2 regions of the Clostridium sp. BJN0001 genome follow, and region 2 is predicted to be linked to the other one. Evidence: predicted binding sites of a transcription regulator. Region 2 holds the regulator's gene; the other holds the start of a gene.
The links. Region 2 encodes HrcA, which represses chaperone genes, less so after heat shock. Its sites were predicted from a motif close to TGTTAGCACTCNNNNNNNNNGAGTGCTAACA; they were not measured.
Positions count from the first base shown of each region.

Region 1 (15,540 bases), 460 kb from region 2:
CTGAAATCTCTTTACTCTGTGAAACACTTTCTAAAACCTCCATTGCAAGCATTTCCATCTTATGTCCTGCATCTTTCCCAAATGCCCATTCAAACTCAAAAAGAGTATCATTTCTTTCACGAACTGTCTGTATCGGTGTTATTCCGTTTTTATCTTCTAATTCATATGGGTATTCTATTTTAGCATCTCTAAGTGCAAGTGTTATAGTTCTTCTTACAAACCCATTATTGATAAATTCTTCTGCACCAAGCTTTCTAAGTTTATCATTTACTGCACCAACATGCTCTGTAATATAAAACCTTATTCCTTTATTCTTAAGTTTTTTAGCTATAAGTACAAGTCTTTCTACTGCTGTAATATCAACATTTCCAATACCACTTGCATCAACAATCACTACTTTTGTATCATCACTTATCTCATTTTCTATATCTTGTTGAAACGTATCAATATTTGCAAAAAATAATGTACCGCTGAATCTATAAATTACTACATTTTTTATTTTATGTGCATTTTTATTTCTTTCAATTCCATAATAGCCATCAAACCCCGGAATTACTCCAAGCATTTCTCTTGGTGGAACAGATGCTTTTAAAATTACAGAAACAAACGAAAGAATAACACCAATTAAAACTCCGTAAATTGTTCCCATAATAAGTACTCCTGCAAAAGCTCCAATAAATATAGCAAATTCACCTTTATCTGTTTTCCATAATCTTTTTGCAACACCTATTTCAAGAATTCCTATAAGTGCAGCAAGTACAATTCCAGTAAGAACTGGAACTGGAAGATATGCAATTATTCCTGTTCCAAATAAAAGAATGAACATCATAGTAATTCCAGATACTATAGACATAATCTGGCTTTTTGCTCCAAATTGTTCTGCCATAGAAGTACGTGACACGCTTCCATTAAGAGGACAACATCCAAAAAGTGATGCTGATATATTAGAAATCGCATATGCAAATATTTCTCTTCCATTTTTTATCTTATAATTATTTTTTATAGCATAACTATTTGCTGTGAGAAGTGTAGATGAAACAATAACAAGTGCAATAGTAAGACTTTCTATTACTAATGTTTCAGGATTGTTTATTAATATAGAAAAATCAAGTTCCTTTAATCTTGGAAGACCTGCTGAAACCTCTGGAAGAAGCTTTACTCCGTATCTATCTACATGAAATAGTATTGTACTTAATGCTCCAGCTATAAGCATCACAACAGATGTCGGAAATTTAGAAGAAACCTTCTTTACAAAAAGAATAATAATAATTGTACTCATACTCATTATAAAAGAAAGCATATTAAAATTTGAAAATTCATTATATATATTAATGATAAGTTTAAATATTTCTCCAGTACCTGATGAGCCTCCAAATAATTTTGGTACCTGCATCATTATGATAGTACTTCCTATACCTGTTATAAATCCTGCTAAAACCGGTTTTGATATATATCTTACAAGTCTTCCTGCTCTCAAGAAATAAAATATAATAAGCCAAACTCCTGTAATAAGTGTAATTATTGGAACAACCTTCATCGCGTCTTCACTGCCTGTAATTATTCCTAAATTTGATATAACTCCTCCTACTAATGCTGCAGGTGCTGCATCAACTCCAAAAACAAATTGTGGAGAAGTCGATAAAATTCCAAAAATAATTACAGGGAATAAAGAACCATATAAACCATAAACAACTGGAAGTCCACCTACTTGCGCATATCCCATTGAAATTGGAATTGAAATGAGAGCTACAATAATTCCAGATATAATATCTTTTGAAATATATTCTTTTCTATAATCTTTACATCCAAAAAAACTTTTCTGCATTATCTATCCTCTTTCCTTACTATTTTATTCTTTTTAACTCTTTAGCTTTAGTTTATATTAAAACTATTATAATTAACAGATGCTATATAAAAAAAAGAGCTATTACACAAAATTGTAATAGCTCTTTATAGGCTTTTTCTGCCTAAACATCTACTTTTTTGTTATTAGTACATTCCGCCCATTCCCATTCCTGGATCTTGTCCTGGAGCTGGTTTTTCTGGTTCTTTTATATCTGCAACTGCAGCTTCTGTTGTTAAGAATGTTGATGAAACTGATGCTGCATTTTGAAGTGCTGATCTTGTAACCTTAGTTGGGTCAACAATACCAGTCTTTATCATATCAACATATTTACCACGTAATGCATCAAATCCAATACCTGGTTCACTGTTTCTAACTTTTTCTATTATTACAGATCCTTCGAGTCCTGCATTTGTTGCGATCTGTCTTACTGGTTCTTCAAGAGCCTTTACTATTGTATTAATTCCTACCTGTACATCAGGAGTTTCAGAAGTAAGTTCTGCAACTTTATTTAATACATTGATATATGCAGTACCACCACCTGCAACTATTCCTTCTTCAACAGCTGCCTTAGTAGCATTTAATGCATCTTCAATTCTTAGCTTCTTCTCTTTAAGTTCTGTTTCTGTAGCAGCTCCAACTTTGATTACAGCAACTCCTCCAGCAAGTTTAGCTAATCTTTCTTGTAATTTTTCTCTATCAAAGTCTGATGTAGTTTCTTCAATCTGAGTTCTAATCTGAGAAACTCTTTCTTTGATTGCTTCTGCATCACCTTTACCATTTACTATTACAGTATCTTCTTTAGTGACTTTAACGCTTTCTGCCTGTCCAAGCATTTCCATCTTAGTTTCTTTTATGTCATATCCTAATTCTTCAGAAATCACTGTACCACCTGTAAGGATTGCGATATCTTGAAGCATTTCTTTTCTTCTATCACCAAATCCTGGAGCTTTTACTGCTACACAGTTAAATGTTCCTCTGATTTTGTTAACAACTAATGTTGCCATTGCTTCTCCATCTACATCATCTGCAATGATTAATAACTGTTTTCCTTGTTTTACTATTTGTTCAAGGATTGGAAGAATGTCTTGAATGTTGCTAATCTTCTTATCAGTTATTAATATATATGGATTTTCAAGTCTTGCTTCCATCTTTTCTGTATCTGTAGCCATGTAAGGAGATACATAACCTCTATCAAACTGCATTCCTTCTACAACATCAAGTTCAGTTCCCATAGATTTTGATTCTTCTATTGTAATAACTCCTTCATTGCCTACCTTTTCCATAGCATCTGCGATAAGCTTTCCTACTTCTTCATCAGAAGCTGAAATTGCAGCAACTCTTGTTATGTCATCTTTTCCTGTAACTTTCTTAGAAATCTTTTTAATCTCTTCAACAGCTGTATTTACAGCCATTCTGATACCATTTCTTATAAGAATTGGATTTGCTCCTGCTGTAACATTCTTTAATCCTTCTCTTATTATAGCCTGTGCTAATAATGTTGCAGTTGTTGTTCCATCTCCAGCTACGTCATTAGTCTTTGTTGCAACTTCTTTAACAAGCTGTGCTCCCATATTTTCATATGGATCTTCAAGTTCAATTTCTTTTGCTATTGAAACACCATCATTTGTTATAAGTGGTGCACCAAATTTTTTATCTAAAACAACGTTTCTTCCTTTTGGTCCTAAAGTAACTTTAACTGTATCTGCTAATTTATTAACACCAATTTGCATACTTTTTCTTGCGTCTTCACCAAATCTAATCATTTTAGCCATATATAAACACTCCTTACTAATATTTTTTTATATCTATTATTCTACTACTGCTAATATATCTTCTTGTTTTAGAATTGTATATTCTTCGCCTGATACTTTTACATCTGTACCTGCATATTTAGAATATAAAACTTTATCTCCAACTTTAACTTCCATTTCTACTTTCTTTCCATCAACTGTAGCTCCTGGTCCTACTGCTACAACTTCTGCTTCCTGTGGTCTTTCCTTAGCAGTTCCTGTTAAGACAATTCCACTTTTAGTCTTTTCTTCTGCCTCTAACTTTTTTATTACTACTCTTTCTCCAAGTGGTTTGATATTCATGAAAAACCCTCCTTAAAATATATATAAAATTTATTTATACTTTTTTCTGTTAGCACTCGTTAAAGTTGAGTGCTAATACAATTATTATAATATCCTTTCTACCCCTATAGTTCAAATGCTCTTTTTTAAATTATATGGCTAAATTTTATCATTATTCTAAATTAGCTCTATTTTTCTATTTATTACTCATTATTTCTCTGTATTACTCTTATTTTTATTCTTCACAATATAATGATACTGCCTAACCTTATAAAATTCCCTATGTAAAAATTATAATTTTATTTTATTTTCACGTGCATAATAGAAAAGATACTGCTGAGCAAATCCAGATAATGTTTTAAATTTGTCTCTTCCAAAAATTCTTATTTTATTAAGTGATACATCAGATGCACCATAAAAATGTATCATTGCACGTTTTACCCATACATCAACAGGAAATGCTGAATGCTTCTGCATAGAAAAAAGCATAACACAGTCTGCCACTTTTGAGCCAACACCTTTAAACTCTTGAAGTGCTTTATGACATTCATCATCATTTAAATTTTTTATATAATTAAGATCATACTTCTGTATCTCTTCTTCATCCGATAAATCATTTTCATTAACATAAGAACTATATATCTTACCTATTGTGTCTAATATGTATTTACTTCTAAAAGATGCTCCTGTTTCTTTTATTTCATCAAGAGATGCATCTTTTATCTGCATAATGGTTGGAAAAGTATAGTATGTTTCCCCTTTATACTCTATTTTATTTCCCCATTTTTCTGAAATTTTATTGATAGTCTTCATTATTGAGGGTATGTTATTTCTTGCTGAAATTATAAAACTTATAAGAATTTCAAAAGGATCTTGATTTAAAATTCTTATTCCTTCTCCAAACTCTATGCTTTTTTTTAGAAGAGAATCATCTGATAATTTTTCTTTTATACATGAATAATCTCTTTCAAGATCAAAATAATCTATCCATACATCTTCAACTTCTTTTTTATTCGTATTAAAAATATGAATTTCATCATTTTCTTGTACTAATTCAATTACTTTTGAATGTGCAACAAGAATATAATGAGTATCACTCTTCTTATAAAATCTAAACGACTGTCCCGATTCAAAAGTCTGTTTAATACTAAAATTCTTAACTCCAGATATTACAGCATGATCTCCTCTTTCAAATACTGTTTCATAATCCAATAAACTTACCACCTTTATAATTAATTTCCCTTTTCTTCTTTAATAATTTCTCCCAAAATTTCTGCAGAAGTTTCTATCATATGTAAACAAGATCTTTCCTCTTTATCGTGAATATTCTTCTTTAAATCTGCACATCTTATATATCCTAAAGAAGATTTAAATCTTTCTATAAACTTTTTTGACATTGCTCTAACTTTAGGACTTTTGTGTCCACTTACTTCTGTAAATAGAATGCTTATTGAAGCTATAGCTCCACTTATTGCTCCACATATTTCGCCAACTCCCATTCCTCCTCCGAAGCCTGCCATTGTCTTTAATGTTTCTTTAGAAATATCTAAGCTATATTCTTTATTAACAGCATATAAAATACATTCTGCACAATTAAGATCTAATTTTTTATCAAGCCAGAGCTCTCTAGCTGTTTCCTTTAACATTCTTACCACAATCCTCTCTATTTTATTCTGTTTTTATTTTCTTATACATTATAACAGATAATATAAAATAAAAGTAAAATAAATAAAGGGCAGATAATAAATGCGTACATCATTTATTATCTGCCCTTTATAATTCTCTATAATTTAGAATTTATTTTCTATTCATATTTTCTTATTTTAAATCCTTCAAGAAGCTTGTCTAAGCTTTGAGACTGTGCTGTAAGTTCTTGACTTGCTGCAGCACTTTCTTCTGCTATAGCAGAATTTGACTGTACTACATCAGCTATTTTGTCTACTCCTTCATTTATCTGCTTAACTGAAGCTGACTGCTCAGATGCTGCCTGTGCAATCATATCTATATAGACAACTGATGCAGAAACTTCTTCAACTACTTTACTTAAAGACTGTGCTGTATCATTTGCAAGGTCTTTTCCTCTGTTTACTGCATCAATAGAAGTTTTAATTAATTCTGATGTCTTATTAACTGCTTCTGCACTCTGCGATGCAAGTTCTCCTACTTCTTCTGCAACAACAGAAAATCCTTTTCCTGCTTCTCCAGCTCTTGCTGATTCAATAGCTGCATTTAAAGCTAAAAGATTAGTCTGTTCTGCTATATCATCAATTGTTGCAATTATATTGTTTATATTGTTTGATGATTCTTCAATTGCATTCATAGCCTCAAGCATCTGAGTCATCTTTTTATTACTTTCATCAATTTTATTTGAAAGATTATTAGATATTTTACTTGTTTCAGATGCATTCTGTGCTGTATGTTGTATTCCCATATTTATTTTTGCTATGGAAGCTGTAAGCTTATCAATTGATCCAGCTTGATCTGTTGTCCCCTCTGATAAAGTCTGCGCTGTCTGTGCTACTTCTCCTGATCCTCCGCTTACTTGTTTTGTAGCTGTTCTTATTTCTCCAAATATGTAATTAAGATAGAATAATATTTCCTCAATAGATGCTTTAAGTTTCTGAAAATCTCCTTTATATTCAATATGGTCATCCATATTAATATCAATATTTCCTTGAGATATTTCCATTAATATCTTCTGCATATCAGATATTGACGCATTGATTGTAGATTCAATTTTAAAAAGTGATTGTTCTAGTTCATAGAATTCATCGTCTTCTTTTGAATCAAACTTCATCTCAAAATTTCCATCTGCCATTTGTGAAACTTTTTCATTTATACTTAAAACTTTTTCTTTTGAAATGTTTGAAATAGTTTTAGGTAAATTTTTTACCTTTTTAAATAATACTCCTGCTAGTATTATTGCACCTACAAATATTAAAATTTGAACTAAATTTAAAATTGTTAATGTACTTTGAGCAGAAACTGATAATCCATTTGATGCTGATAATGATGCTATTATTTTTCTATAACTAAAGTTAACAAAAAACATCATAACTGCAAAAACTAGATATATAATAAGTCCTATAGAAAATATTCTACTAAAAGTTAAATGCAATCTTTCTTTAACTGAAAGATCGTCTTTTTTAGTTTTCATTACACATACCCCCTCTAAAATAGTATTACATTTTCTAGTATATACCTTTTTTTTAAATATTTCTATATTTTTTGTAAATGTTTAAACGTCAACAAATGAAAAAGCAATCCATATAAATGTAATAAAACTCATTTATATGGATTGCTAATTTTATATATCTTATTTAATCTGATATTGGCTTTAATAAAGCATCTGTCTGTCGTTCTACAACTTCATAAATAACTATATCTGGCTTCATTTTATCAACTACTTCATCATTAAAATCTCTTCTATGTACAAAATCTATCTTAGAATAATATCTTGGAAGTGTATATTCAAGTGCTAGTCTAAAAGAATCACCTGCAAACAAGATATTCTTTTTATTATCAGAATTTGATGTATAGTCATCAATCTTATTTTCATCTTGTGCTTCATACTTAGGCTCTTCACTATCCTCTTTATGTACATACTCATATTCATTATCATCATTGTATTCACTTAAGTTAAGTATATTAAGTAAATCGTATTTCTTCGTTTTCCCATTTACTAGAACATTATTCTTATTAAATTCTTCATCTTTATTTAAAATCACATTATTTATCTTCTGCGCCGCAATCTGTGCACCAATTCTATTCCAATGTGTATCATTTTTATAATATTCTTGTACTTTATTCTTATTTTCTAAAAGTTCATCTTTAACACTAATAATATTAAAATTATCTGTTTTTAATTGTTTTATAAGTTCGTCTGATTTTCCTTCTTTATTAACAACCTTAATATCAGATGGCATATATTCTGAATATATCTGATCCTTATTTGGAGGAATCATTATATATAATTTAATTCCTTTTTTTTGCAATTTATTCTGTAATTGCTTAATATTATATTCTATTGTTTCAATTTGATCTTTTGAATATTTATTTGTACCCATATAATCAGCTACTGTATCACCATCGTTACCATCTTTACTATCATAAAATAGCCATCCTTCTTTTCCTAAAATGACTTCCGATGCATATATTTTATGAAAAATCTTATAATCCAATAAATTTGTTATTTTTACTATTCTTCTAGTACCTGCAATTCCATTTATATAATTACTTTCAATATTTTTAGTACATAATTTCAAGTCATCATTTATATTACCATCAGACTTTTCTTTCATCTGCTGTATGCTCGTTTTAATTACGTTATATGGATTATTACGTGCAAAGTTAATCAACATAAACGACATTATTATACATAAAAAAGCAATTGTCATTAGCTTATTTTTTAACATTTTTACTTTTTCCTCCTTTAGAAGTTGAAATAAATAAATGGACTATATGTTGATTTTATAATATATGATATATTAACTATCAAAAGTATCATATATGAAAATGAATATCCCATACTATAAAGCCAATCAAACATTTTATTATTTTCTATTTTGGAAGATAAAATTTTAAATCTATTTGTAATAAAAGGTACTATCGGTATACTAAATAATATTGCTGCAATAAGAAAATATTTATTTGTATAAATAAACCAAAGTGTAGTACTATCAAAAAAGCAATTTGAATTAACTCCTATCATAGATTCAATATATTTAACTGCATCAGTTAAATTTGGTGCCCTAAATAATACCCATCCAAAAACCACTGCTATTATGAGATAAATATGTTTAAAAGCATTAAAAAATACAGGTATTTTTATATTTCTTGTATAATTTTTAATTATCTTTTCAATAGATATTAGTACAAAATAATATAATCCCCAGAATATAAAATTCCATGCTGCACCATGCCATATACCTGTAAAGGCCCATACAACAAATGAATTAATTATTGTCCTTTTGAGTCCTTTTTTATTTCCTCCGAGTGGTATATATACATAGTCTTTAAACCAATTTCCTAAGGAAATATGCCATCTTCTCCAAAATTCTGTTGCTGTCTTTGATATATATGGATAATTGAAATTTTCCATAAACTCAAATCCAAACATCTTTCCTAAACCTATTGCCATATCTGAATAACCTGAAAAATCAAAAAATATCTGCATTGTATATGCAACAGCACCTAGCCATGCAAATGAACCAGGAATTGTTCCTTGATCTGCAAGCATTGTAAATGCTTTATCTGCAAGTAATCCTAAATTATCAGCTAAAATTACTTTCTTTGATACTCCAACAATAAATCTTTTAACACCTTGTCCAAATTTATCTGTACTATGAATTCTATGTTTTATCTGTGCTGCAATAGTATTGTATCGTACAATTGGTCCTGCAATAAGCTGTGGAAAAAATGCTATATAAAGCCCTAAATTAATTATATTTCTCTGAGCTTTTATTTTATTTCCATCTACCACTTTACTTCTATATACATCAATTACATAAGATATAGCCTGAAAAGTAAAAAACGATATTCCAATTGGTAATGATATCTGTGGTTCTGTAATATTACTGCCTAACACTGCATTTATATTACTAATAAAAAATTTCAAGTATTTAAAGAGAAACAGTATTCCTAAATTTGATGTAAGCATAATTATAATAACAAATTTTTGAATCTTTTTATTTTTTTCATTATTTTCAACAAGTATTGCATAAAAATAATTCATTATTATTGATAATATAATTATACTTACATATACAGGTTCTCCCCAAGCATAAAATAATAAACTTACTATAAAAATAAATAAATTTCTAAAACTAATAAACTTTTGAGGGATTATATAGTATCCAAGTATTGTTATTGGAAGTAGTACAAACATAAAAATAGAATTACTAAATACCATATCTTTTCCTTTCTTTTTGCATATAATAATTATTTTTTACATATTTTTCATTGTATCATAACGTGTTATTTATTTCAAACAATTGAAAATAAATACACAAAAAAACTGTATCAGACTAAATTTAAAATCTCAATCCGATACAGTTCTTCTAGTTTCTATCTAATATTAAAAATTATCTAGTATAGTCGAAGAAACCTTTCTTAGACTTTCTTCCAAGCCATCCTGCTCTTACATATTTTCTAAGAAGTGGGCAACATCTATACTTAGTATCTCCTGTTTCATTATATAAAACATCCATGATAGCTACGCATACATCAAGTCCAATTAAATCTCCTAATGCTAAAGGTCCCATTGGGTGATTAGCTCCAAGTTTCATTGCATTATCGATATCTTCTGCTGAAGCAACACCTTCCATGAATATACATGCAGCTTCGTTGATCATTGGAATTAAAATTCTGTTTACAACAAATCCTGGTGCTTCTGCAACTTCTACAGGAGTCTTTCCTATTTCTTCAGCAATTGCTTTTACGTTTTCGAAAGTTTCCTGAGATGTCTTAGCTCCTCTTATTACTTCTATTAACTTCATAACAGGTGCAGGGTTAAAGAAATGCATTCCTATAACTTTTTCTGGTCTATTTGTAGCAGATGCTACTTCAGTTATTGATAATGAAGATGTATTAGAAGCTAAAATAGTTTCTGGTTTACAGATTTCATCTAATTCTTTAAATATACTCTGCTTAATCTTCATGTTTTCTATTGCAGCTTCAACTACTAAATCGCAGTCAGCAGCTAATTTCATATCTGTAGTTCCAGATATTCTTGAAAGAATTTCATCTTTCTTTGCTTCATCCATTTTTCCTTTACTAACACGCTTAGTTAAAGTCTTATTTATATTGTCAAGTCCTCTTTGAACGAATTCATCTTTGATGTCTCTTACAATTACTTCGCATCCGTTTTGTGCAAATGCCTGAACGATTCCAGAACCCATTGTTCCAGCTCCAAGTACAAATACCTTTTTCATCAATAATTCCTCCTAAAAATTTTTATATAAACTTCCTGCGTTAAACTTATATTAGCTTAGCGCAGGATATGTTTTATATATTATTTTTCTATTTAAATAAATTATTCAGCTTCTTTAACAGCCTTTGCTTGAGCGATTAATTCAGGAATAACCTTCTTAACGTCTCCAACGATACCAAAATCTGCTATCTTCATTATTGGTGCTGTTTCATCTTTGTTTATTGCTATAATAACTTCAGAATCCTGCATACCAGCGACATGCTGTATTGCTCCTGAAATACCACAAGCAACATATATTGTTGGTTTAACAGTCTTACCAGTCTGTCCTACTTGGTATGCATTATCAATCCAGCCTTTTTCTACAGCTGCTCTTGATCCTGCAACAACTCCGCCTAAAACATCTGCTAATTCTTTAAGCATTTCAAAGTTTTCTTTAGAGCCTACTCCTCTACCACCTGAAACAATTATTTTAGCTTCTGATATATCAATTATATCTTTAGCAGTCTTAACTGTTTCTAAAACAGCAGTTCTTACATCGCTATCAGTTAATCTAACGTTAACTTTTTCTATTTTACATTTTGATGGATCTGTTGTAATCTTTTCGAATACTCCTGGTCTTACAGTTGCCATCTGTGGTCTATGTTCTGGGCATGCGATTGTAGCCATTAAGTTACCACCAAATGCTGGTCTTGTAGCTAAAAGTTCTCCACCTTCAACTTCAACATCGATTGAAGTACAGTCTGCTGTTAATCCAGTCTGTAATCTTGCAGCTATTCTTGGTCCTAAATCTCTACCAATAAATGTAGCTCCTATAAATAATATTCCTGGCTTTCTTTCTGCTGCTAAATCAGAAATAACTTTACAATATGCATCTGTTGTATAATGCTGTAAGTTTTTATCTTCTGCAACTAAAACTTCATCAGCTCCGTGCTCAGCTAATGTATTAGCTAAAGCTTCTATATTATTTCCAAGTAAAACAGCTGTTAATTTTACTCCTAATTTATCTGCAACTTTTCTACCTTGTCCAAGTAATTCTAAAGATACCTTTTGTAATTCGCCTTCTCTTTGTTCAGCGAAGACCCAAACGCCTTTATAATCTGCTATATTCATAATAAATTACCCTCCTATTATATTAGATGTAGTGTTTCTCTTTTAATTTAGAAAGTACATAAGTTACTGCTTCCTTAGGTGATTCTTTAACTAATTCTCCAGCACCTTTTACTTCTTTTGTCATAGACTTTTTAACTTTTGTAGGTGATCCTTTAAGTCCTAATTCAGACTTATCTACATCTATGTCGTCTGCAGTCTTTACAATTATCTGATCATCGCAAGTTGCAAAAATGTTTGATACATTCATATATCTTGCTTCGTTTAATTCTTCAATTGCAGTTAAAAGACAAGGAGTTTTAACTTCTACAACTTGGTATCCATCTTCTAAAGCTCTCTTAACTTTTAATGTATTTCCATCAGCTTCTACGCTCTGTACATAAGTAACCTGTGGAATATTTAAATGTTCAGCAATTTCTGGTCCAACTTGTGCAGTATCTCCATCTATTGCCTGTCTTCCTGCAAATACTAAATCATAATCTAAAGTCTTTATAAGTCCTGCTAAAGCTTTTGAAGTTGCTAATGTATCAGCTCCTCCAAGTGCTCTATCTGTTAAAAGAATAGCTTCATCAGCTCCCATACATAAAGCTTCTCTAAGAGCAGCCTTTGCCATTGGAAGTCCCATGCTTATAACAGTTACTTTTCCGCCTAACTGTTCTTTTAACTGAAGTGCGCCTTCAAGTGCATGCTTATCTTCTGGGTTAATTATTGATGGAACACCATCTCTGATTAATGTACCAGTTTTTGGATTTATCTTTACTACTGTAGTATCTGGAACTTGTTTTAAACAAACTACTATATTCATTCTCTAGTGCCTCCTATTTTAAAATACTTCCTGAAATAACCATCTTTTGAACTTCTGAAGTTCCTTCATAGATTTCAGTTATCTTAGCGTCTCTCATCATTCTTTCAACTGGATATTCTTTAGTGAATCCATATCCACCAAATATCTGAACAGCCTTAGTTGTAACTTCCATAGCAGTTTCTGCTGCGAAAAGTTTTGCTCTTGCAGCTTCAACAGTGTATCTTCCGCCTTCCTGTTTCTTAATAGCTGCTTCATATACTAAATGCTTAGCTGCTCTTATCTTAACATCCATTTCAGCGATATACCATTGTAATCCCTGGAATGCAGCAAGAGGTCTTCCAAATTGTTTTCTTTCTTTCATGTATTCTACTGCTTCTTCAAAAGCACCTTCTGCGATACCTAAAGCTTGAGCAGCTATACCAATTCTTCCTCCATCAAGAGTATGCATTGCTACTTTAAATCCTGTTCCTTCTTTTCCAATTAAGTTTTCCTTAGGAACTATGCAATCTTCCATGATTAATTCTGTTGTTGAAGATGCTCTAATACCCATCTTGTTTTCAACATTTCCAACTGAGAATCCTTTGAAATCTTTCTGAACGATAAATGCTGAAATTCCATGATTTCCTTTGCTCTTATCTGTCATAGCAAATATTATGAAAGTATTAGCAACTCCTCCATTTGTTATGAAGATCTTAGAACCATTTAATACATAATGGTCTCCTTCTAAAACAGCTGTAGTCTGTTGTCCGGCTGAATCTGTTCCTGCATTTGGTTCAGTTAATCCGAATGCACCAATCTTCTTTCCTGAGCAAAGATCTGGTAAGTATTTTGCTTTCTGCTCTGGAGTACCATTTTCATTAATAACTGATGCGCAAAGTGAAGTATGAGCTGATAATATAACTCCTGTAGTTGCACATACCTTTGATAATTCTTCTACAGCGATTATGTATGATAAAACATCTCCGCCAGCTCCTCCTAATTCTTTAGAAAAAGGAATTCCCATCATTCCGAGTTTTCCCATTTTCTTTACATTTTCCATAGGAAATTCTTCAGTTTCATCAATTTCTGCAGCTATTGGTTTTACTTCATTTACTGCGAATTCTCTAACCATTTGTTGTACTAATTGTTGTTCCTTAGTTAATTGAAAATCCATTTAAATTACCCTCCTTGTTAATTAAACCTATTGTTTATAAAATATTATATAAATTTCTAATAGATTTTTGACAAATTAAATTATTATTATTTATTTTTGAAATTTTTTTCTTTTCTTCTTTCAAGGAATGCTGACATTCCTTCTTTTTGATCTTCTGTTGCAAAGCATTTACCAAAATCTTCTGATTCTATATTAACAGCAGTATCTATATCTACCTGCATGCCTCTATTTATTGCGTCTTTACATAACTTAACTGCAACTGGTGCATTACGCATTATTTTGCTTGCCATAGCCTTTGCTTCATCCATTAAGTTTTCAAGAGGAACTACTTTATTTACAAGTCCTATTCTGTATGCTTCATCAGCCTTAATATTTTTAGCTGTATAAATCATTTCTTTTGCTTTTCCAAGGCCTACTATTCTTGAGAGTCTTTGAGTGCCTCCAAATCCAGGAGTTATTCCAAGACCTGCTTCAGGCTGCCCAAATAAAGCTGTTTCTGAAGCTATTCTAATATCACAAGACATAGAAATTTCGCATCCTCCACCTAATGCAAATCCATTAACGGCTGCAATTACAGGCTTATCTAGTTTTTCAATTCTTCTGAATACTTTATTTCCTAAAATACCAAATTCTCTTCCTTGCTTTTCATCTAAATCTTTCATTTCTGCAATATCAGCTCCAGCAACAAATGATTTCTCACCTGAACCAGTTAATATTACTGCATAAATATCAGTATCTTTCTCAAGATCATCCATTACTACATCTAAATCCTTTAAAGTTTGTGAATTTAATGCATTTAATGCTTTTGGTCTGTTAATAGTTACAATAGCTAAATGTCCTTCTTTTTCAAGAATCACATTTTCTAATTTCATGTAATAATCCTCCTTTAAACCTTATAATTTATAATAATTATAAAAACAAAATTTGATTTTGTTAATATTATAACAAATATACTCAAAAATAATTGAAGCTTTACACTTCAACTAAAATTATAATACTTAAAGCAACTATTTGCAATAAAATATTAAGTCAAATTGACTTTTTGTCAATCTGCTATTTTTCTTCATTTAATAAATAAACAAGAGTCATAAGACTTTCACTTAAATGTACGTTTTCAACCCTTACATATGGAGGAACTATCAAGTCTACAGGAGCAAAATTCCATATAGCCCTTACTCCTCCTTTTATAAGATTATCTGCAACTTTTTGAGCATTTTTTCTAGGGACACATATTATTCCTATATCGACTTTATCTTTTTCAAGTATACTATCCATAACGTCTATATCTTTTATTTCAATATCTCTTATTTTCATTCCAATAAGTTTAGGATTAGCATCAAATATATCAACTATTTTTACTCCGAGATTATCGAATCTTGTATAATTTGAAACAGCTTGGCCTATATTGCCAGCTCCTACAAGAACTGTTTTATATTCTTTATCTAGACCTAAAATACAGCCTACTGCTTTATATAATTCTTTTACATTATATCCATATCCTTGTTGTCCAAAATCTCCAAAGCAATTAAGATCTTGCCTTATCTGTGATGCTGTAAATCCAATTTTTTCTCCTAATTCTTTTGAGGAAATTCTATCTATATCATTTTCTACAAGCTCTCCAAGATA
Region 1 covers NZ_CP094971.1:2,187,098-2,202,637, forward strand. The annotation lists gene MTX53_RS10735 (SulP family inorganic anion transporter) at 1-1,825, opposite strand, end outside; gene groL (chaperonin GroEL) at 1,990-3,618, opposite strand; gene groES (co-chaperone GroES) at 3,655-3,939, opposite strand; gene MTX53_RS10750 (DNA glycosylase) at 4,210-5,130, opposite strand; gene MTX53_RS10755 (C-GCAxxG-C-C family (seleno)protein) at 5,151-5,564, opposite strand; gene MTX53_RS10760 (methyl-accepting chemotaxis protein) at 5,723-7,075, opposite strand; gene MTX53_RS10765 (hypothetical protein) at 7,239-8,333, opposite strand; gene MTX53_RS10770 (MBOAT family O-acyltransferase) at 8,351-9,829, opposite strand; gene MTX53_RS10775 (3-hydroxybutyryl-CoA dehydrogenase) at 10,002-10,850, opposite strand; gene MTX53_RS10780 (electron transfer flavoprotein subunit alpha/FixB family protein) at 10,952-11,959, opposite strand; gene MTX53_RS10785 (electron transfer flavoprotein subunit beta/FixA family protein) at 11,982-12,761, opposite strand; gene MTX53_RS10790 (acyl-CoA dehydrogenase) at 12,775-13,914, opposite strand; gene MTX53_RS10795 (short-chain-enoyl-CoA hydratase) at 14,001-14,786, opposite strand; gene MTX53_RS10800 (redox-sensing transcriptional repressor Rex) at 14,968-15,540, opposite strand, start outside.
Region 1: a site for HrcA is predicted at 3,987-4,017, ahead of groES (co-chaperone GroES). Genes of this name have one in related genera too.

Region 2 (15,540 bases):
GTCACAGTTATTAAGCTGACCTGTTTCCAATTTATCTTTTATTATATTATCTATCATTTCACTTATTTTATCTAAAGTAGGTTTCTTAATTGATCTTACTGCTGCCTCAACACCATCTGATAGCATAACTATTCCTGCCTCTTTACTTGATGGAATAGGCCCTTTATACCTATAGTCATTATCATTTATCTCCTCAGGATGTTCCATACTGTTTTTCTTTGTATAATAAAAATATTTTACAAATGTAGTACCATGATGCTGGGCTATTATATCGATTATAACCTCAGGAAGTTTATATTTTTTTGCAAGTTCAATACCATCTTTTACATGTGATGTTATAATCATTGCACTAACATCAGGTTCAATATTATTATGTGGATTTTCTATCCCCATCTGATTTTCTGCAAAAAAGTATGGTCTTTCAATCTTTCCAATATCATGAAAATATGATCCTATTCTTACAACTACAGAATCTGCTCCTACTTCCTCTGCAGCCATTTCTGCAAGATTTGCAACAAGCATACTGTGATGATATGTTCCAGGAGCTGTAATTAATAGCTTTCTTAAAAGCTCATTATTAGGGTTTGCAAGTTCTAGAAGTTTTAATGTTGTAATTTCATTAAAAGTACCTTCAAGAAATGGTGAAAGCCCAAGGCATAATATTCCAGATAATATTGCGCCGATAACTGCCATAAGTGTTTTTATTAAAACATCCTTTATATCACTTGATACAAGCATTCCACTCGTAATCGTAACAATTCCACTAATTAAAGAAATATAAAATGTTGAATATAAAAGATCGCTTCTCTGCTGCATTTTCTTTAAAAAAATTGCACCTACTACTGCGTTAACTAATGCAACTATAAAAATCTGAATATCAAATCCTGTTATTACACATAAAAGTAAGGAATTTAATACACTTATTACAACTGACACTTTGTAATCAATTAAAAGTGAAATAAGCATTGGTGCGCATGCAAACGGAATAAGCATTGGAAAAGCCATCCCTATTATTCTTGCAAAAATTAAAGAAATAATATTAATAACACCTATAAGTAAAATTCTTTTATTATTTTTAAATATTTCTTTAAAATTAGACCTTATATATGAATATTGAATATGCATAATTATAAAAATGAATAAAGCTGCCATAATATAAATATACATATACGCATCAGAATTTCCATCATCTATAAGTCCAAGATCAGATAATATGGTAATTTGATCCTGTGTTACCGGTTCTCCTTCCTTTACAATCGTCTGATTTTTCTTTATAGTTACCTTAGTAACTGATTTTTTAGCTTCTTTTACTAATTCATCAGTTTTTTCTTCATCGTAAATAAGATTTGGCTTTATTGTACTACCGCAAAAACTTATTAATGCTTTTGATACATCATTTTCAAGTTTAAATTCTTTTATCTTATCTGAAACACTCTCTTTTGCAAGATTTAAATTTTCATCATTATTTTCAACAATACCATTTTGATATATCTTATCTACTTCTAAAATAATAGATGAATTTAAAATATCCATTTTTTCAGATGAAACAGATACTAATCCTTTTGCTTGTGAATCAGTAAGTCCAAATTTCTTTACTAATTCAGAAGCTTTCTCCTCATCAGTCTTTGATGAATCTACTTTTAAATCTTTAATTTCTTTAAAAAAGTTATTTATATTGTCTTCAGCTTCAGCCTTTATCTTTTCATCAGTAGTGTACTGTTTGCCTACTTTATCAATTGCCTGTTGTTCTTTTTCCTTTGTTGCTTTTTCATCTACAATATCTCTTGGAGCTTTTATATCTGTTCTTGCAATTTCTCCTTCGCTTAGCTTTATCTGCTTTGTAGATAATGAACTTATAATAATCACATATGATATCAAAAATATAAATGCAATTATGAAAACTTTTTTTATCTTCTTTTCCGTAAATCGATAACTCTTTCCCTTATTTTCCTTCATGTATACCACCTTCTAATCACTTTTTGATTACTGTATATATGATGCTATGTTCTGTTCAACTGTAAATACTACTTTTACATACGTTTTATTTTCTGAAATATCTTCCGTTTCAGTTTTTATATCTATAATTCGTGCCGTACTTGGGATACTCTTTTTAAGAGTACTTTTTAATTTTTCTACTGATTCTTCTATAATCATATCTTTACTCTTATTAGTATCAGTTTCCTTTTTTTCAACATAAATTACTCTATTAATAAAAGGATCTCTTTTTTCTATTTTATCATACGAATCAAACTTATTTATAACTTTTTTTAAATATATTTTTTTTCCAAATATATTTAAAAATATATCTTCTGCTGTTTTCCCTGTTTTTACAAGTTTCTTTCCTGATGTATCAACCTCCATAAATTTTTGATAAAATGTATTAGCTATAACAGTTCCTTTAGGGTTTACTGTCTTTAACATTTCTTCTCTGCCTTCAGAATCTGAGATTAACACATCACCTTTTTTTACTATGTCACCCGGTTTTACATTTGAATTTCCTGCAGATGTATAAACTCTTTTTATTTCTCCATCCATTGATGCTACAATAGCATTTGCATTTTCTTTTTTAACAATAGGAGGATTTACTTTTTCATATACATAAACTTTTAATGAAGCTCCTTCAACTCTTATCCTTATCCACATTATTTCAGAATCTATATTTTCAATTTTCTTTTCTATATCATAAACATTTATATCAGATTTTTTTGTACCTTCTATAATTCCTATGTTTTTTAATTCTTTTCTTATTTCATACGATGTTAAATTGTTTTGCGTCTTTATATCTATTCTCCATATACATAAAGATAATAGATACATAGTAATAAAAAATAATACTATTCCTATAATAATCCATATATTACTTCTTATTATTGCAACAACCTTAATTATATCACTTTTTGATACAATTTCTATTTTTCCACCAAGCTTTTTAACTGTTGATACTGTTTTTCTATATAACTTTAATGGTATATCAAATTCTATAGTTACAAGATCCACTCTTATCATATTTGACATTACTATTTTCTTATTCCATAAAACGTTTATCAGTTTTAGTATCTCTTTAGAACTTACTCGTACTCGTATTATATTCATTTTACTTTTCATATGAAATACCTTTAAACTTTCCACTTATTGTTATAGTGTTTTCACCAATAAATATTATTTCAAATTCTTCACCGTCTATAGAAACAGTACCTATCTTTGAATTAATCTTTACATTATTTCTTTCAAAGCTCATAATTCCCTTATGATTTTCAATTGTAATTTGATTATTGCCTAAGATAATAACTTTAGGAATATCCATTGATACATCTTCAGGGAAATCAAATTTAGTAAATATCTTTTCCATACTTATCCTCCTTATAGTGACTACTTTAATCTATGCACTATAAGAATATAAATAGAACAAAAAAAGAACCCGTACTATTTTACGGGTTCTTTTTTTGTTCTATTTATTTAAATAATCTTTAACAATCTGACTAACAAGTTTGCCATCGGCTTTTCCTACAATTTGAGGTCTAACCTTTGCCATAACTTTTCCCATGTCTTTAATGCTATTTGCACCCACTTCTTCAGCTGATTCTTTAATTATCTTTTTAATTTCATCTTCACTTAACTGCTGAGGAAGGTACTTAAGCAGGATTTCAATTTCTTTTTTGTTCTGATCCACTAAATCCTGTCTGTTTCCTTTTTGGAACTCAACTATAGCTTCTCTTCTCTGCTTAACTTCTTTAGCCAATATCTTAATTGCTTCATCATCAGTAACAGTTTTATTATCAGTCTTTTCAACTAAAAGAACTGCTGCTTTTGCAGTACTTAAGACATTTGCTGTGAATTTGTCTTTTGACTTTAATGCATTCTTCCAATCTTCCTGCAATCTTTCTTTTATTGCTGGCATCTATATTACCTTCTTTCAAAAGATACAAGTTCTATTTGAACTTTCTCTTTCTAGCAGCTTCTGATTTCTTCTTTTTCTTTACGCTTGGCTTTTCGTAATGTTCTCTCTTCCTAACTTCAGAAAGAACCCCAGCTCTAGCACATTTTCTCTTAAATCTTCTTAACGCACTTTCTAGTGTTTCGTTTTCTCCAACTTTAATTTCTGACATAAATATCCCTCCCTCCGCTAGCTTAAATTAACTCAGCTATGGGCTTAATAACACAGGCTATATTATACAATATTTAATCAGCCTCTGTCAAGATTTTATTTAAATCTAATTTAATGCAACTCTAAGTTTTTTCCCACCTAGAATATGAAAATGCATATGTTTTACAGTCTGGCCTGCGTCATCTCCACAGTTTGATAAAACTCTATATCCAGACTCTGCTATGCCTAAATCTAATACCAATTTTTTAATAACCTTAAAAATATGAGTAACTATTTCTATATTCTCATCATTTAATGCATTTATACTTTCAATATGTTCTTTAGGAATAACTAAAACATGGGTAGGTGCTTCTGGATTAATGTCATAAAAAGCATATACTTTTTCATCTTCATATACTTTTTTGCTTGGGATTTCTCCTTTAACTATTTTGCAGAATATACATTCTTCCATCTATTTTTCACCTCCTTATCTTATATTATAACTCAATTAAACATATTTTCCAACAAGATATTCATTTTCTGCAGATTCAATTTTACAATTTATTATTTTTCCAATCATACCACTATCTATATTATGCACTTTAACCTTAATATAATTTACAGTATATCCTTCAAAAGTTCCTTTTTCTTTTTCCATTTCCTGTTCAACTAAAACAGTCATTTCTCTTTGAACAAATTTTTTTGCAAAATTATGTTCGTTTATATTATTTAGGTTAATTAGCTTCTCACTTCTCTCATCTTTAATCATAGGATCAACTTGATCTTTCATAGATGCTGCTTTTGTACCTTTTCTTTTACTATATTTAAAGATATGTGTTTTGGTGAGTTTTAATCTTTTTAGATATTCGTATGTAGTATCAAATTCCTCATCTGTTTCTCCAGGGAAACCTACAATAACGTCTGTTGTTATCGATACATCTTTTATATTTTCTCTTAACTTATATACAGTTTCTTCATATTCGGCTGATGTATATCTTCTATTCATTCTCTTTAAAACTGTATCACATCCACTTTGAAGTGAAAGATGAAATTGCGGACATAATTTTTTCATATTTTTAATTCTTTTTATAACATGGTCTGTAAAAAATGAAGGTTCTATAGAACCTATTCTTACTCGCTCTATTCCATCTATCTTCTCTATTTTTTCTATTATATCAACAAGAGATATATTAGAATCTAGATCCACCCCATACGATGCTGTATGAATTCCTGATAAAACTACTTCTTTGAAACCATGCTGCGCTAGTTTATTTATTTCAGATATTACTACTTCAGGATTTTTTGAACATACACTTCCTCTTGCATAAGGTATAAGACAATATGTACAAAATCTATTGCATCCATCTTGTATCTTTAAAAAAGCACGACATTTATCTTGATATTCTTCAATGTTAAGTTCTTCAAAATGTTTATTTTTAAGTACCTCCCCTACTGCTATCTGTTTCTTTCCTTCATCTTTTGCCTTGTTTACATAATAAACTATTTCGCCTTTATTTCTGGTTCCAAGAACTACATCTATTCCTTCAATTTTTGAAACCTCGTCTGGAGCAACCTGTGAGTAACATCCAACTGCAGCAATTATAGCATCTTTATTTTTTCTTCTTGCTCTATGTATTATCTGCCTTGATTTTTTATCTCCCATATTTGTAACTGTGCAAGTATTTATTACATATACATCACAAATATCAGAAAAATCTGAAACTTCATAGCCTTCTTTAACAAATTTTTCAATCATAGCTTCAGTTTCATACATATTTACCCTGCATCCTAAAGTTCTAAATCCAACTTTAGGTTTATTTTTTGAAAATTCATTTTTAGGTGTTTCTTTTTTTAATTCTAACTTGTATATATTATCTTCCGACATAAATTCCTCCATATTTATTCATCAGCCTAAATCACCAAATACATATTGAATGATTCCACATGTTGTTATGGCTGCTGTTTCAGTTCTTAAAATTCTATTTCCAAGCGTAACTATCTTTGAGTTAATCTCTTTAAGATATTCTATTTCACTTTCTTCAAATCCGCCTTCAGGTCCTATTATAACTGCAATATCTTTTATGTCTAAAGATACATTATCTGCAATTTTTTTTATTCCGTATTTCTCTTCATTTTCATACGGAACTACTATAAGATCCATATTTTTTAAATACTCATTCGCCGATTTAAAATCAATTGCATCAAATACTTTAGGAATAACACTTCTTTTACATTGTTTTGAAGCTTCAAGTGCAATTCTATTTAGTCTATCAATTTTTTTATACTCACCCTTTAGCTTTATATCAGTTCTTTCAGTTATAAGCGGATAGAAAAAATTCACTCCAAGTTCTGTACATTTTTGAATAATAAGCTCCATCTTCTGTCCTTTGGGCATTCCCTGAAAAAGGTGTATTCTTATTTTACTTTCATTATTTATATCAAGCTTCTTTATAAGTTTTACTATAACTTCTTTTTTATTTATTTCAGAAATCTCTGCTTCATATTCTGTACCTTCTGTATCATTTATTATTACAGTATCATTTTCCTGAAGTCTTAAAACTTTATATATATGTTTTACATCATCGCCTGTAATTACAGCATTATAATCATCTATATTTTGTTTAGAAACAAAAAATTTATGCATTAAAAAATTTCCCTTCTTTTACTTTAATCTTGAAACTATAGCGTTCCATTCTCCGTCTTCATCAACTTTAATTATGTCAAAGTTGCATTCTTTTAATTTTTCTTTAACCATATTAAGTTTTTCATGAATAATTCCTGAGCATATAAAATATCCACCACTTTTTAATGTCTTTTTAACATCTTCTACAAATGAGACGATAACTTGAGCTATTATATTAGCAACAATTATATCAGCTTTTTCAGATACTACATCTAAAAGATTTCCTTCTAGTATTTCTATTCCTGTAAGATTATTTAATTTAGCATTCCCTTTTGCAGAGTCTACTGCAATCGGATCAAGATCAACGCCTATTGCCTTGTTTGCTCCAAGCATTTTAGCTGCAATAGTTAATATCCCAGATCCGCATCCTACGTCTATTACAGTATCGCTATTATCATCATTTATATATTCATCAAGAGCCTTTAAACACATTCTTGTTGTTTCATGTGTACCTGTTCCAAAAGCCATTCCAGGATCAAGTTCTATAACATGCTCTCCATCTTTTTTCTCATATTTTTCCCATTCAGGTTTAATAACGATTCTATCTGTAACCTTTACAGGTTTATAATATTTTTTCCAATTATTTGCCCAATCCTGCTCATGCATCTTTTTTAAGCAAACTTTAGCATTTCCAATATCGAGTCCAGACTTTTCAATTTCTAAAAGCTTTTTCTCAATCTTTTCTTTAATTTCATTTATATCCACATCGTCTTCAAAATATCCTTTGCATACAGCTTTTTTCCCTTTATGCTCTAATATATTTATATCTGCAAAGTCCCAAGTTAAAGGTCCCTGATCTCTTGATAATAAATCATTAGGATCCTCCATAGCAACATTTGGACATCCTAGATCGTAAAATATTGATGATATTATTTCAAGACACTCCGTTTTGTCTGTAATTACACTTATTTCATTCCAAATACCTTCCAAAATAAAAAGCCTTCTTTCTTTTATTTTTCTTTTTTAGCAATTAAGAATTTAATATTTATATTCTTTTCTGAAAACATTTTTTCATGTTCAGTTACAATATTATCCTCATATCCACTTTTATGAAGATCATAAGTTATGTATTCTATGCTAAATTTACATTCACTAAAATAGTCAAGTGATTCTTTAAAAAGATCATCATCATCAGTTTTAAAATATATTTTGCCACCATCTTTTAAAAAGTTTCTATACTTTAGTAACTGATTTGTATGTGTAAGACGTCTTTTTTTATGTCTTTTTTTAGGCCAAGGATTACAAAAATTAATATAAATTCTGTCAACAATATCTTCTTTTGAAAATATCTCATCTATGAGACATATCTCCTGAGGCATAATAAAAACATTATCTATTTTATCTATGTTCTTTTCTTTATAAACTTTTTCAATGTTTCTTTTTGCAAGCACTAAAACTTCATCTTTTATATCTATCGCAATATGATTAACATCTAAGTTTCTCGATGCTGATTCAGAAACAAAATTTCCTTTTCCACATCCTAATTCTAAGAAAATCGGTTTATCATTTAAAAAAAGCTGATGCCATTTTCCTTTATATTTTTTAGGATCTGCTATAAAAAAGTCGCAGCTTAAAAGTTCTGGTCTTGCCCATGGCTTTCTTCTCATTCTCACTAAAATCCACTCCAATTTTTAATTTCTTATTCATTATACATATAAAAAGCTTATCTTAGCAAATCTAATTGATAATTTATTAAAAAAACTACTAGACTTGGAAAACATATTTCCAAATATAGTAGTTAAAAAATACTTATTTTCTTCTTTTTTTATGAAAAAATCCTTCAGATTCTTTTGGATGTTCTCCTTCTCCAAATGCTTCCATAAGATCATATAAAGCTTTTTTCTGAGCCTCATTAACAGTCTTTGGTATATCTACAATGACTCTTACGTATTGGTCTCCTCTTAAAGTGGAATTTACTCTTTGAATTCCTTTGCCTTTTAATCTGAATAATGTTCCTGACTGAGTTCCATGTGGCACTGTATATTTAACATTTCCATCAACTGTCTTTACAGTGATTTCAGATCCAAGCACAGCCTTTGCAAAAGAAATATGCGCATCTATATAGACATCGCAGCCTTTTCTTGTAAATATACTTGATGGAGATACATTTATCTTTACATATAAATCTCCTGCACTTCCACCTCTTAGTCCTTGTTCTCCTTGTCCTTTTAATGGAATAATGTTTCCAGTATCAACACCTGCTGGTATATTTATCTTAATCTTTCTATTCTTTCTTACTGTACCTTTACCATGACATTTACTACATGGTTTTTCAATTACTTTTCCTTGTCCATGGCACTCATCACATGTAGAAGTTGAAACAAAATTTCCAAGAGGAGTTTGTCTCTGAACTCTTATTTGACCTGTTCCATGACATTTTGGACAAGTTTTTACACTACTTCCAGGTTCAGCACCTGTTCCATTACAATGATCACAGTTTTCACTTCTATTTATAGATATTTCCTTTTCGGCACCAAATACTGCCTCTTCAAATGTAAGTCTTACTGTACACTCAACATCGCTTCCTCTTACAGGACCATTTCTTCTTGAAGAAGTTCTGCCTCCTCCTCCAAAAAAAGAATCAAAAATATCTCCAAAGCCGCCCATATCAAATCCATCAAAACCACCAAAGCCGCCTGCTCCACTAAATCCGCCACTTCCATCAAATGCAGCAGAACCAAATTGATCATATTTGGCTCTCTTATCTTTATCTGATAAAACTTGATAAGCTTCATTAACTTCCTTAAATTTTTCTTCAGCCTCTTTGTTTCCCTGGTTTCTATCTGGATGATATTTTACAGCGAGTTTTCTAAAGGCTCTTTTTATTTCATCATCACTAGCATTTTTATCAACGCCAAGCACTTCATAATAGTCTTTACTTGCCATATACTTTCACCGCCTAAAATTTTATTCTCTGTTTTTTACTTTACCAAAAAACAATGAATATTACAAATTTTTTTACTTTAGAAAAGGGAAGACGAGACTGCCTTCCCTTTTTTAATCAATTTATTTTCAGTCTATTTATCGTCGTCTACTTTAAAATCAGCATCAACTACATTATCGTCTTTGCCTGCATCAGCTTTAGCACCATTATCTGCTGTTCCTGTTGCAGCGCCTTGTTGTCCTGCTGCACCATTTGCTTGAGCTGTCTGTTGATACATCTTTGTAGCTATTGGATAGAATGACTGATTTAATTCTTCAGTTGCCTTCTTTATAGCTTCTATATCGTCTCCGTCTTTAACTTTCTTTAAAGCTTCGATTTTTTCTTCAACCTTTGCTTTTTCGTCTGCAGTTGCTTTATCTGCATTTTCTTTTAATGTTTTTTCTATCTGATATACTGTCTGTTCTGCAGTATTCTTAACTTCAATTTTTTCTTTTCTCTTCTTATCTTCTTCAGAATACTTTTCTGCTTCTTTAACAGCCTTATCAACTTCATCATCAGAAAGATTTGTTGATGCTGTAATTGTTATATTAGCTTCTTTTCCAGTTCCCTTATCAAGAGCTGATACCTTAACAATACCATTTGCATCTATATCAAAAGTAACTTCGATTTGAGGAATTCCTCTTGGGGCTGGAGCAATACCTGATAAAGTAAATCTTCCAAGAGATTTATTATCAGCTGCCATCTGTCTTTCACCCTGTACTACATTAATTTCAACTGAAGTCTGATTATCTGCTGCTGTTGAGAAAACCTGACTCTTCTTAGTTGGAATTGTAGTATTTCTTTCGATTAACTTAGTTGCAATTCCACCGGCAGTTTCAATTCCAAGTGTAAGAGGTGTAACATCAAGAAGAACTACATCCTTAACATCTCCTGTTAAAACTCCACCTTGTATAGCTGCACCTACTGCAACACATTCATCAGGGTTAACTCCCTTTGAAGGTTCTTTTCCTGTAAAGTTCTTAACAGCTTCAACAACTGCTGGAATTCTTGTAGAACCTCCTACTAATATTATCTTATTTATATCGCTTAAGCTTAACTTAGCATCTGCTAATGCTTTCTTCATAGGTTCTATTGTTCTATCTACAAGGTCCTGAGTGATTTCATTGAACTTAGCTCTTGTAAGGTTCATATCGATATGTTTTGGACCTGTTTGATCAGCTGTGATAAATGGAAGATTTATATTTGTTTGAGTTGAAGCAGATAATTCTATTTTAGCTTTTTCAGCTGCTTCTTTTAATCTCTGTGATGCCATCTTATCTTGAAGAAGGTCTATATTGTTTTTAGCTTTAAAATCATCAGCTATATACTTCATGATTTTTTCATCAAAATCATCTCCACCAAGATGTGTATCTCCATTAGTTGCAAGTACTTCGAATACTCCGTCTCCTAAATCAAGAATAGATACATCAAAAGTACCACCACCTAAGTCGTATACTAATATCTTCTGGTTAGAATCCATCTTATCAAGACCATAAGCAAGTGATGCTGCTGTTGGTTCATTTATAATTCTCTTAACATCAAGTCCTGCAATCTTACCTGCATCTTTAGTTGCCTGTCTCTGGCTATCATTAAAATATGCTGGAACAGTAATTACAGCTTCTGTAACTGGTTCACCAAGATAAGCTTCTGCATCTTTCTTTATTTTCTGAAGAACCATTGCTGAAACCTGCTGTGGTGAGAATTCCTTTCCATCAATATTTACTTTATAATCAGTTCCCATATGTCTTTTAATTGAGATTACTGTCTTATCAGGATTTGTTATTGACTGTCTTTTAGCAACCTGACCTACTAATCTTTCTCCGTCAGCTTGGAAAGAAACTACTGAAGGAGTTGTTCTTGCTCCCTCTGAATTAGCTATAACAACTGGATCTCCGCCTTCCATAACTGCAACACATGAGTTTGTTGTTCCTAAATCAATTCCTATAATTTTTCCCATAATATATTCCTCCTAAAACTTAATTTAAGTCTATTTGCTTATTTAATTAATTTATTTATATTAATATATTAATTTGCAACTTTAACCATTGAATATCTTATAACCTTGTCATCCTTCTTATATCCTTTTTGAAGAACTTCAGCTATAACATTTTTACCTAAATTTTCATCTTCTATATGCATTACTGCATTGTGATAATTAGGATCAAATTCTCCTGAAGCATCAATTTCCTCTACTCCAAGCTTGTTAAATGCATCAGTGCATCCTTTAAGTGTCATTTCTATTCCTTTTTTTAAATCATCGACACTTCCTTCTGCCTGTGCTGCTCTTTCAAGATTATCAATAACAGGAAGTATTTCTTTTAATACATCACTATATGCATCTGCATATATGCCTTCTTTTTCTTTTACTGTTCTTTTTCTGAAATTATCATATTCAGCCATTGTACGTAAAAGTTTATCCTTTGTATTATCAAGTTCTATCTTTATTTTTTCTGCTTCCTCTTTATATTTCTTAGTCATAGAAAGCTCATCACTTCCTTGCTCTTTATTTTCAGAAGCTTCATCTTTTGATTCTGCTTTAGTTTCTTCTACATTTTCTGCATTATCTTCAATTTTAACTTCTTCATTTTTGTTTTTATTATCATTTTCATTACTCATACTATTTAAATACACCTCATTTCAAGTTTTCATATCTTTGGATTTTTTAGTATATTGTTCAGTTCTTTAATAACCTGAGACATTATTGCTATTACTTTTGAATAATTTATCCTCTTAGGCCCTATAAGTCCTATTGTTCCTATAGGTCTATTTTTATACTGATACTCTGCTGAAATAATACTGCAGTCCTTTGCCTGTTTTTTATAATTTTCATCACCAATACTTACTGTAATATAGTCTTGAGGCTTTATAAGCTCCATAAGAGATTCCTTATCATTTAGAAGTGAAATCATTTCTTTTGCCTTGTCTATATTATTGTACTCTGGGTAATTAAATATATTGTTTGCACCATTTAAAAAGACTTCAGAGGAGTCTGATGCATTAAGTGTTTCATATAATACAGGTAAGATTGCGTTAAAAAGTTCATCATAACCTGTAAGATCCATCTTAAGATTATTAATTACTTCAAGATTAATATCTTTTATTGAAAGATTCTGAAGTCTTTTATTAATAATTTCATTTATTTTATTTATAACCTCAATCTGAGGAATATTTTTAAGATGAATTATATGATTTTTTATAAGTCCTGTATCAGTTAAAATTACTACTACAAGATTTCTTTGATCAACTCTTACAAGCTGTATAGATTTTAAAAGACTTCTCTTTACAGATGGTGCTTCAATAATACAAGTAAGGTTTGTAAGATTAGACAAAAGCACACTTGTTTGTTTTATTATCTGATCTATTTCACCCATTGCAGTTTCAAGCATATATTCTCTTATATTAACTTTTTCTCCAGCAGTCAGTGTTGAGTTTTCCATAAGCTCATCAACATAAAATCTGTATCCTTTGCTTGATGGAACTCTTCCAGATGATGCATGAGGCTGTTCAAGATAGCCCATTTCTTCTAAATCTGCCATTTCATTTCTTATTGTGGCAGATCCAATTCCTAAATCATAGTTTTTAGCAATTGTTCTTGAACCGACAGGTTCTCCATAATTAATATAATCATTAATAATAGCTTGAAGTATTCTTAATTTTCTATCATCAGAAGCCATAATCTCACCTCTTTTATTAGCACTCATCACTATCGAGTGCTAATGACTATGCTTTAATAGTATGCTTTAATACGATTTTTGTCAATTCTTCTTATTATTATTTTTTCTCATTTAAAGGCTTTTATTGAAAATAGAGTGATTAAATCTCTGTTTTTCTTCTATTTTCTTTGATTTTCTATATGATTCATAAAATAAAATCGCTCATAACATAATTTGATACTTCAATGCCCTTCTTACTTAAATATATTCTGCCATTATTTCTTGCAAGAAGTCCCTCACTAATATGTTTTATTAAAACACTGCTATATACATCATCTATTTTTTTATTAAATTTTCTAAAAAATTCATCTTCACTTATTCCTTCTATCATTCGAAGTCCCATAAACATAAATTCTTCCATATCATCATTTATAGTATTTTTATATTTACAATCTGATGCATCTTCATCATTTTGAATTCTCTTTATATATGTATCTATATCATCTATATTTTTAAAACGGGTATCATTTATAAACGAACTTGCAGATACGCCAAGTCCAAGATACTCATTACATTTCCAATATGCTTCATTATGTATGCATTCCTTGCTAGCCTTAGCATAATTTGAAATTTCATATTGATTATATCCACTCTGCTCTAAAATCTTTTTTGCATTATGATACATATTTATTTCATCTTCCTCTGACGAAATATTAAGTTTACCCTCACTATACAATTTATAAAATGGAGTTTTTTCTTCGATTATAAGACTATAACATGATATATGCTCAGGATTTAGACTTGTAATCTTATTTAAAGTATCATCAAAATCTGAAAAACTCTGATCTGGAAGATTAAACATAATATCTATATTTATATTTGAAAATCCTAAATTTCTTGCTAAGAAATAACTTTCAAGAAATTTTTCATATGTATGTATTCTTCCTATTTCTTTTAATATTCTATTATCTGTTGACTGAAGCCCAAGGCTTAGTCTATTCACCTTATATTTTTTTAGTATTTTAAGCTTATTTACTGTAAGAGTTCCAGGGTTACATTCTACTGTAAATTCATATTCATTCTCTATTTTCAATTTATTTATTGTATATAGAAGTCTTTCAAGGTTTTTATCATTAAGATATGTTGGAGTACCGCCTCCTATATAAATACTTTTTATTTTATACTCTGATGCTTTTTTTAATATTTCCATGTTAAGACTTTTTATATATTCATCTATAAGTTTATCTTTGCCTGCATAAGAAGGAAAATCACAATATCTGCATTTTTGAGCACAAAACGGAATATGAATATATATAGATATATCTTTCATATTTGCACCTCACAATTAAAGGGACTATCGTACTTATGCACGAAGCCCCCTTTAGTTTAAATTTATTAAGCCAAAAATATTTAGGCTTATAATTTTTTAATCAACTTTAAGTACTGACATGAATGCCTCTTGCGGAATTTCAACAGAACCTACCTGTCTCATTCTCTTTTTTCCTTCTTTTTGCTTTGAAAGAAGTTTTTTCTTTCTTGAAATATCTCCGCCATAACATTTTGCAAGTACATCTTTTCTCATAGCCTTAACTGTCTCTCTTGCTATAATCTTTGCACCTATAGTAGCCTGTATTGGAATCTCAAATAATTGTCTTGGAATAAGTTCTTTTAATTTTTCAGCTATTGCTCTTCCTTTATTATAAGCTCTTTCTTCAGGAACTATCATTGAAAGTGCATCTACTATATCCCCATTAAGAAGAATATCAAGTTTTACAAGTTTTGTCTGTTTATATCCTTTAAACTCATAATCAAGTGATGCATATCCTCTAGTTCTTGATTTTAATGTATCAAAAAAATCATATATTACTTCATTAAGCGGAATATCATAATGAAGTACTGCTCTTGTTTCTTCTATATACTCTAAATCTATATATGTTCCTCTTCTATCCTGACATAATTCCATAACAGGTCCAACATAATCTTTAGGAGTTATTATAGACACCTTAACTATTGGCTCTTCCATATACGAAACTTCTGCCATAGGAGGAAGATTTGTAGGATTTGTAAGTTGCATCATTGTCCCATCTGTCTTTTTTACTTTATAGATTACAGATGGCGCTGTTGTAATAATTTCAAGATTAAATTCTCTTTCAATTCTTTCTTGAATTATTTCCATATGAAGAAGTCCTAAAAATCC
Region 2 covers NZ_CP094971.1:1,722,978-1,738,517, forward strand. The annotation lists gene MTX53_RS08330 (HDIG domain-containing metalloprotein) at 1-1,956, opposite strand, end outside; gene yqfD (sporulation protein YqfD) at 1,984-3,105, opposite strand; gene yqfC (sporulation protein YqfC) at 3,095-3,349, opposite strand; gene MTX53_RS08345 (GatB/YqeY domain-containing protein) at 3,449-3,898, opposite strand; gene rpsU (30S ribosomal protein S21) at 3,930-4,106, opposite strand; gene MTX53_RS08355 (histidine triad nucleotide-binding protein) at 4,212-4,556, opposite strand; gene mtaB (tRNA (N(6)-L-threonylcarbamoyladenosine(37)-C(2))-methylthiotransferase MtaB) at 4,593-5,858, opposite strand; gene MTX53_RS08365 (16S rRNA (uracil(1498)-N(3))-methyltransferase) at 5,991-6,728, opposite strand; gene prmA (50S ribosomal protein L11 methyltransferase) at 6,747-7,697, opposite strand; gene trmB (tRNA (guanosine(46)-N7)-methyltransferase TrmB) at 7,718-8,380, opposite strand; gene dnaJ (molecular chaperone DnaJ) at 8,517-9,653, opposite strand; gene dnaK (molecular chaperone DnaK) at 9,785-11,647, opposite strand; gene grpE (nucleotide exchange factor GrpE) at 11,716-12,306, opposite strand; gene hrcA (heat-inducible transcriptional repressor HrcA) at 12,336-13,364, opposite strand; gene hemW (radical SAM family heme chaperone HemW) at 13,549-14,673, opposite strand; gene lepA (translation elongation factor 4) at 14,770-15,540, opposite strand, start outside.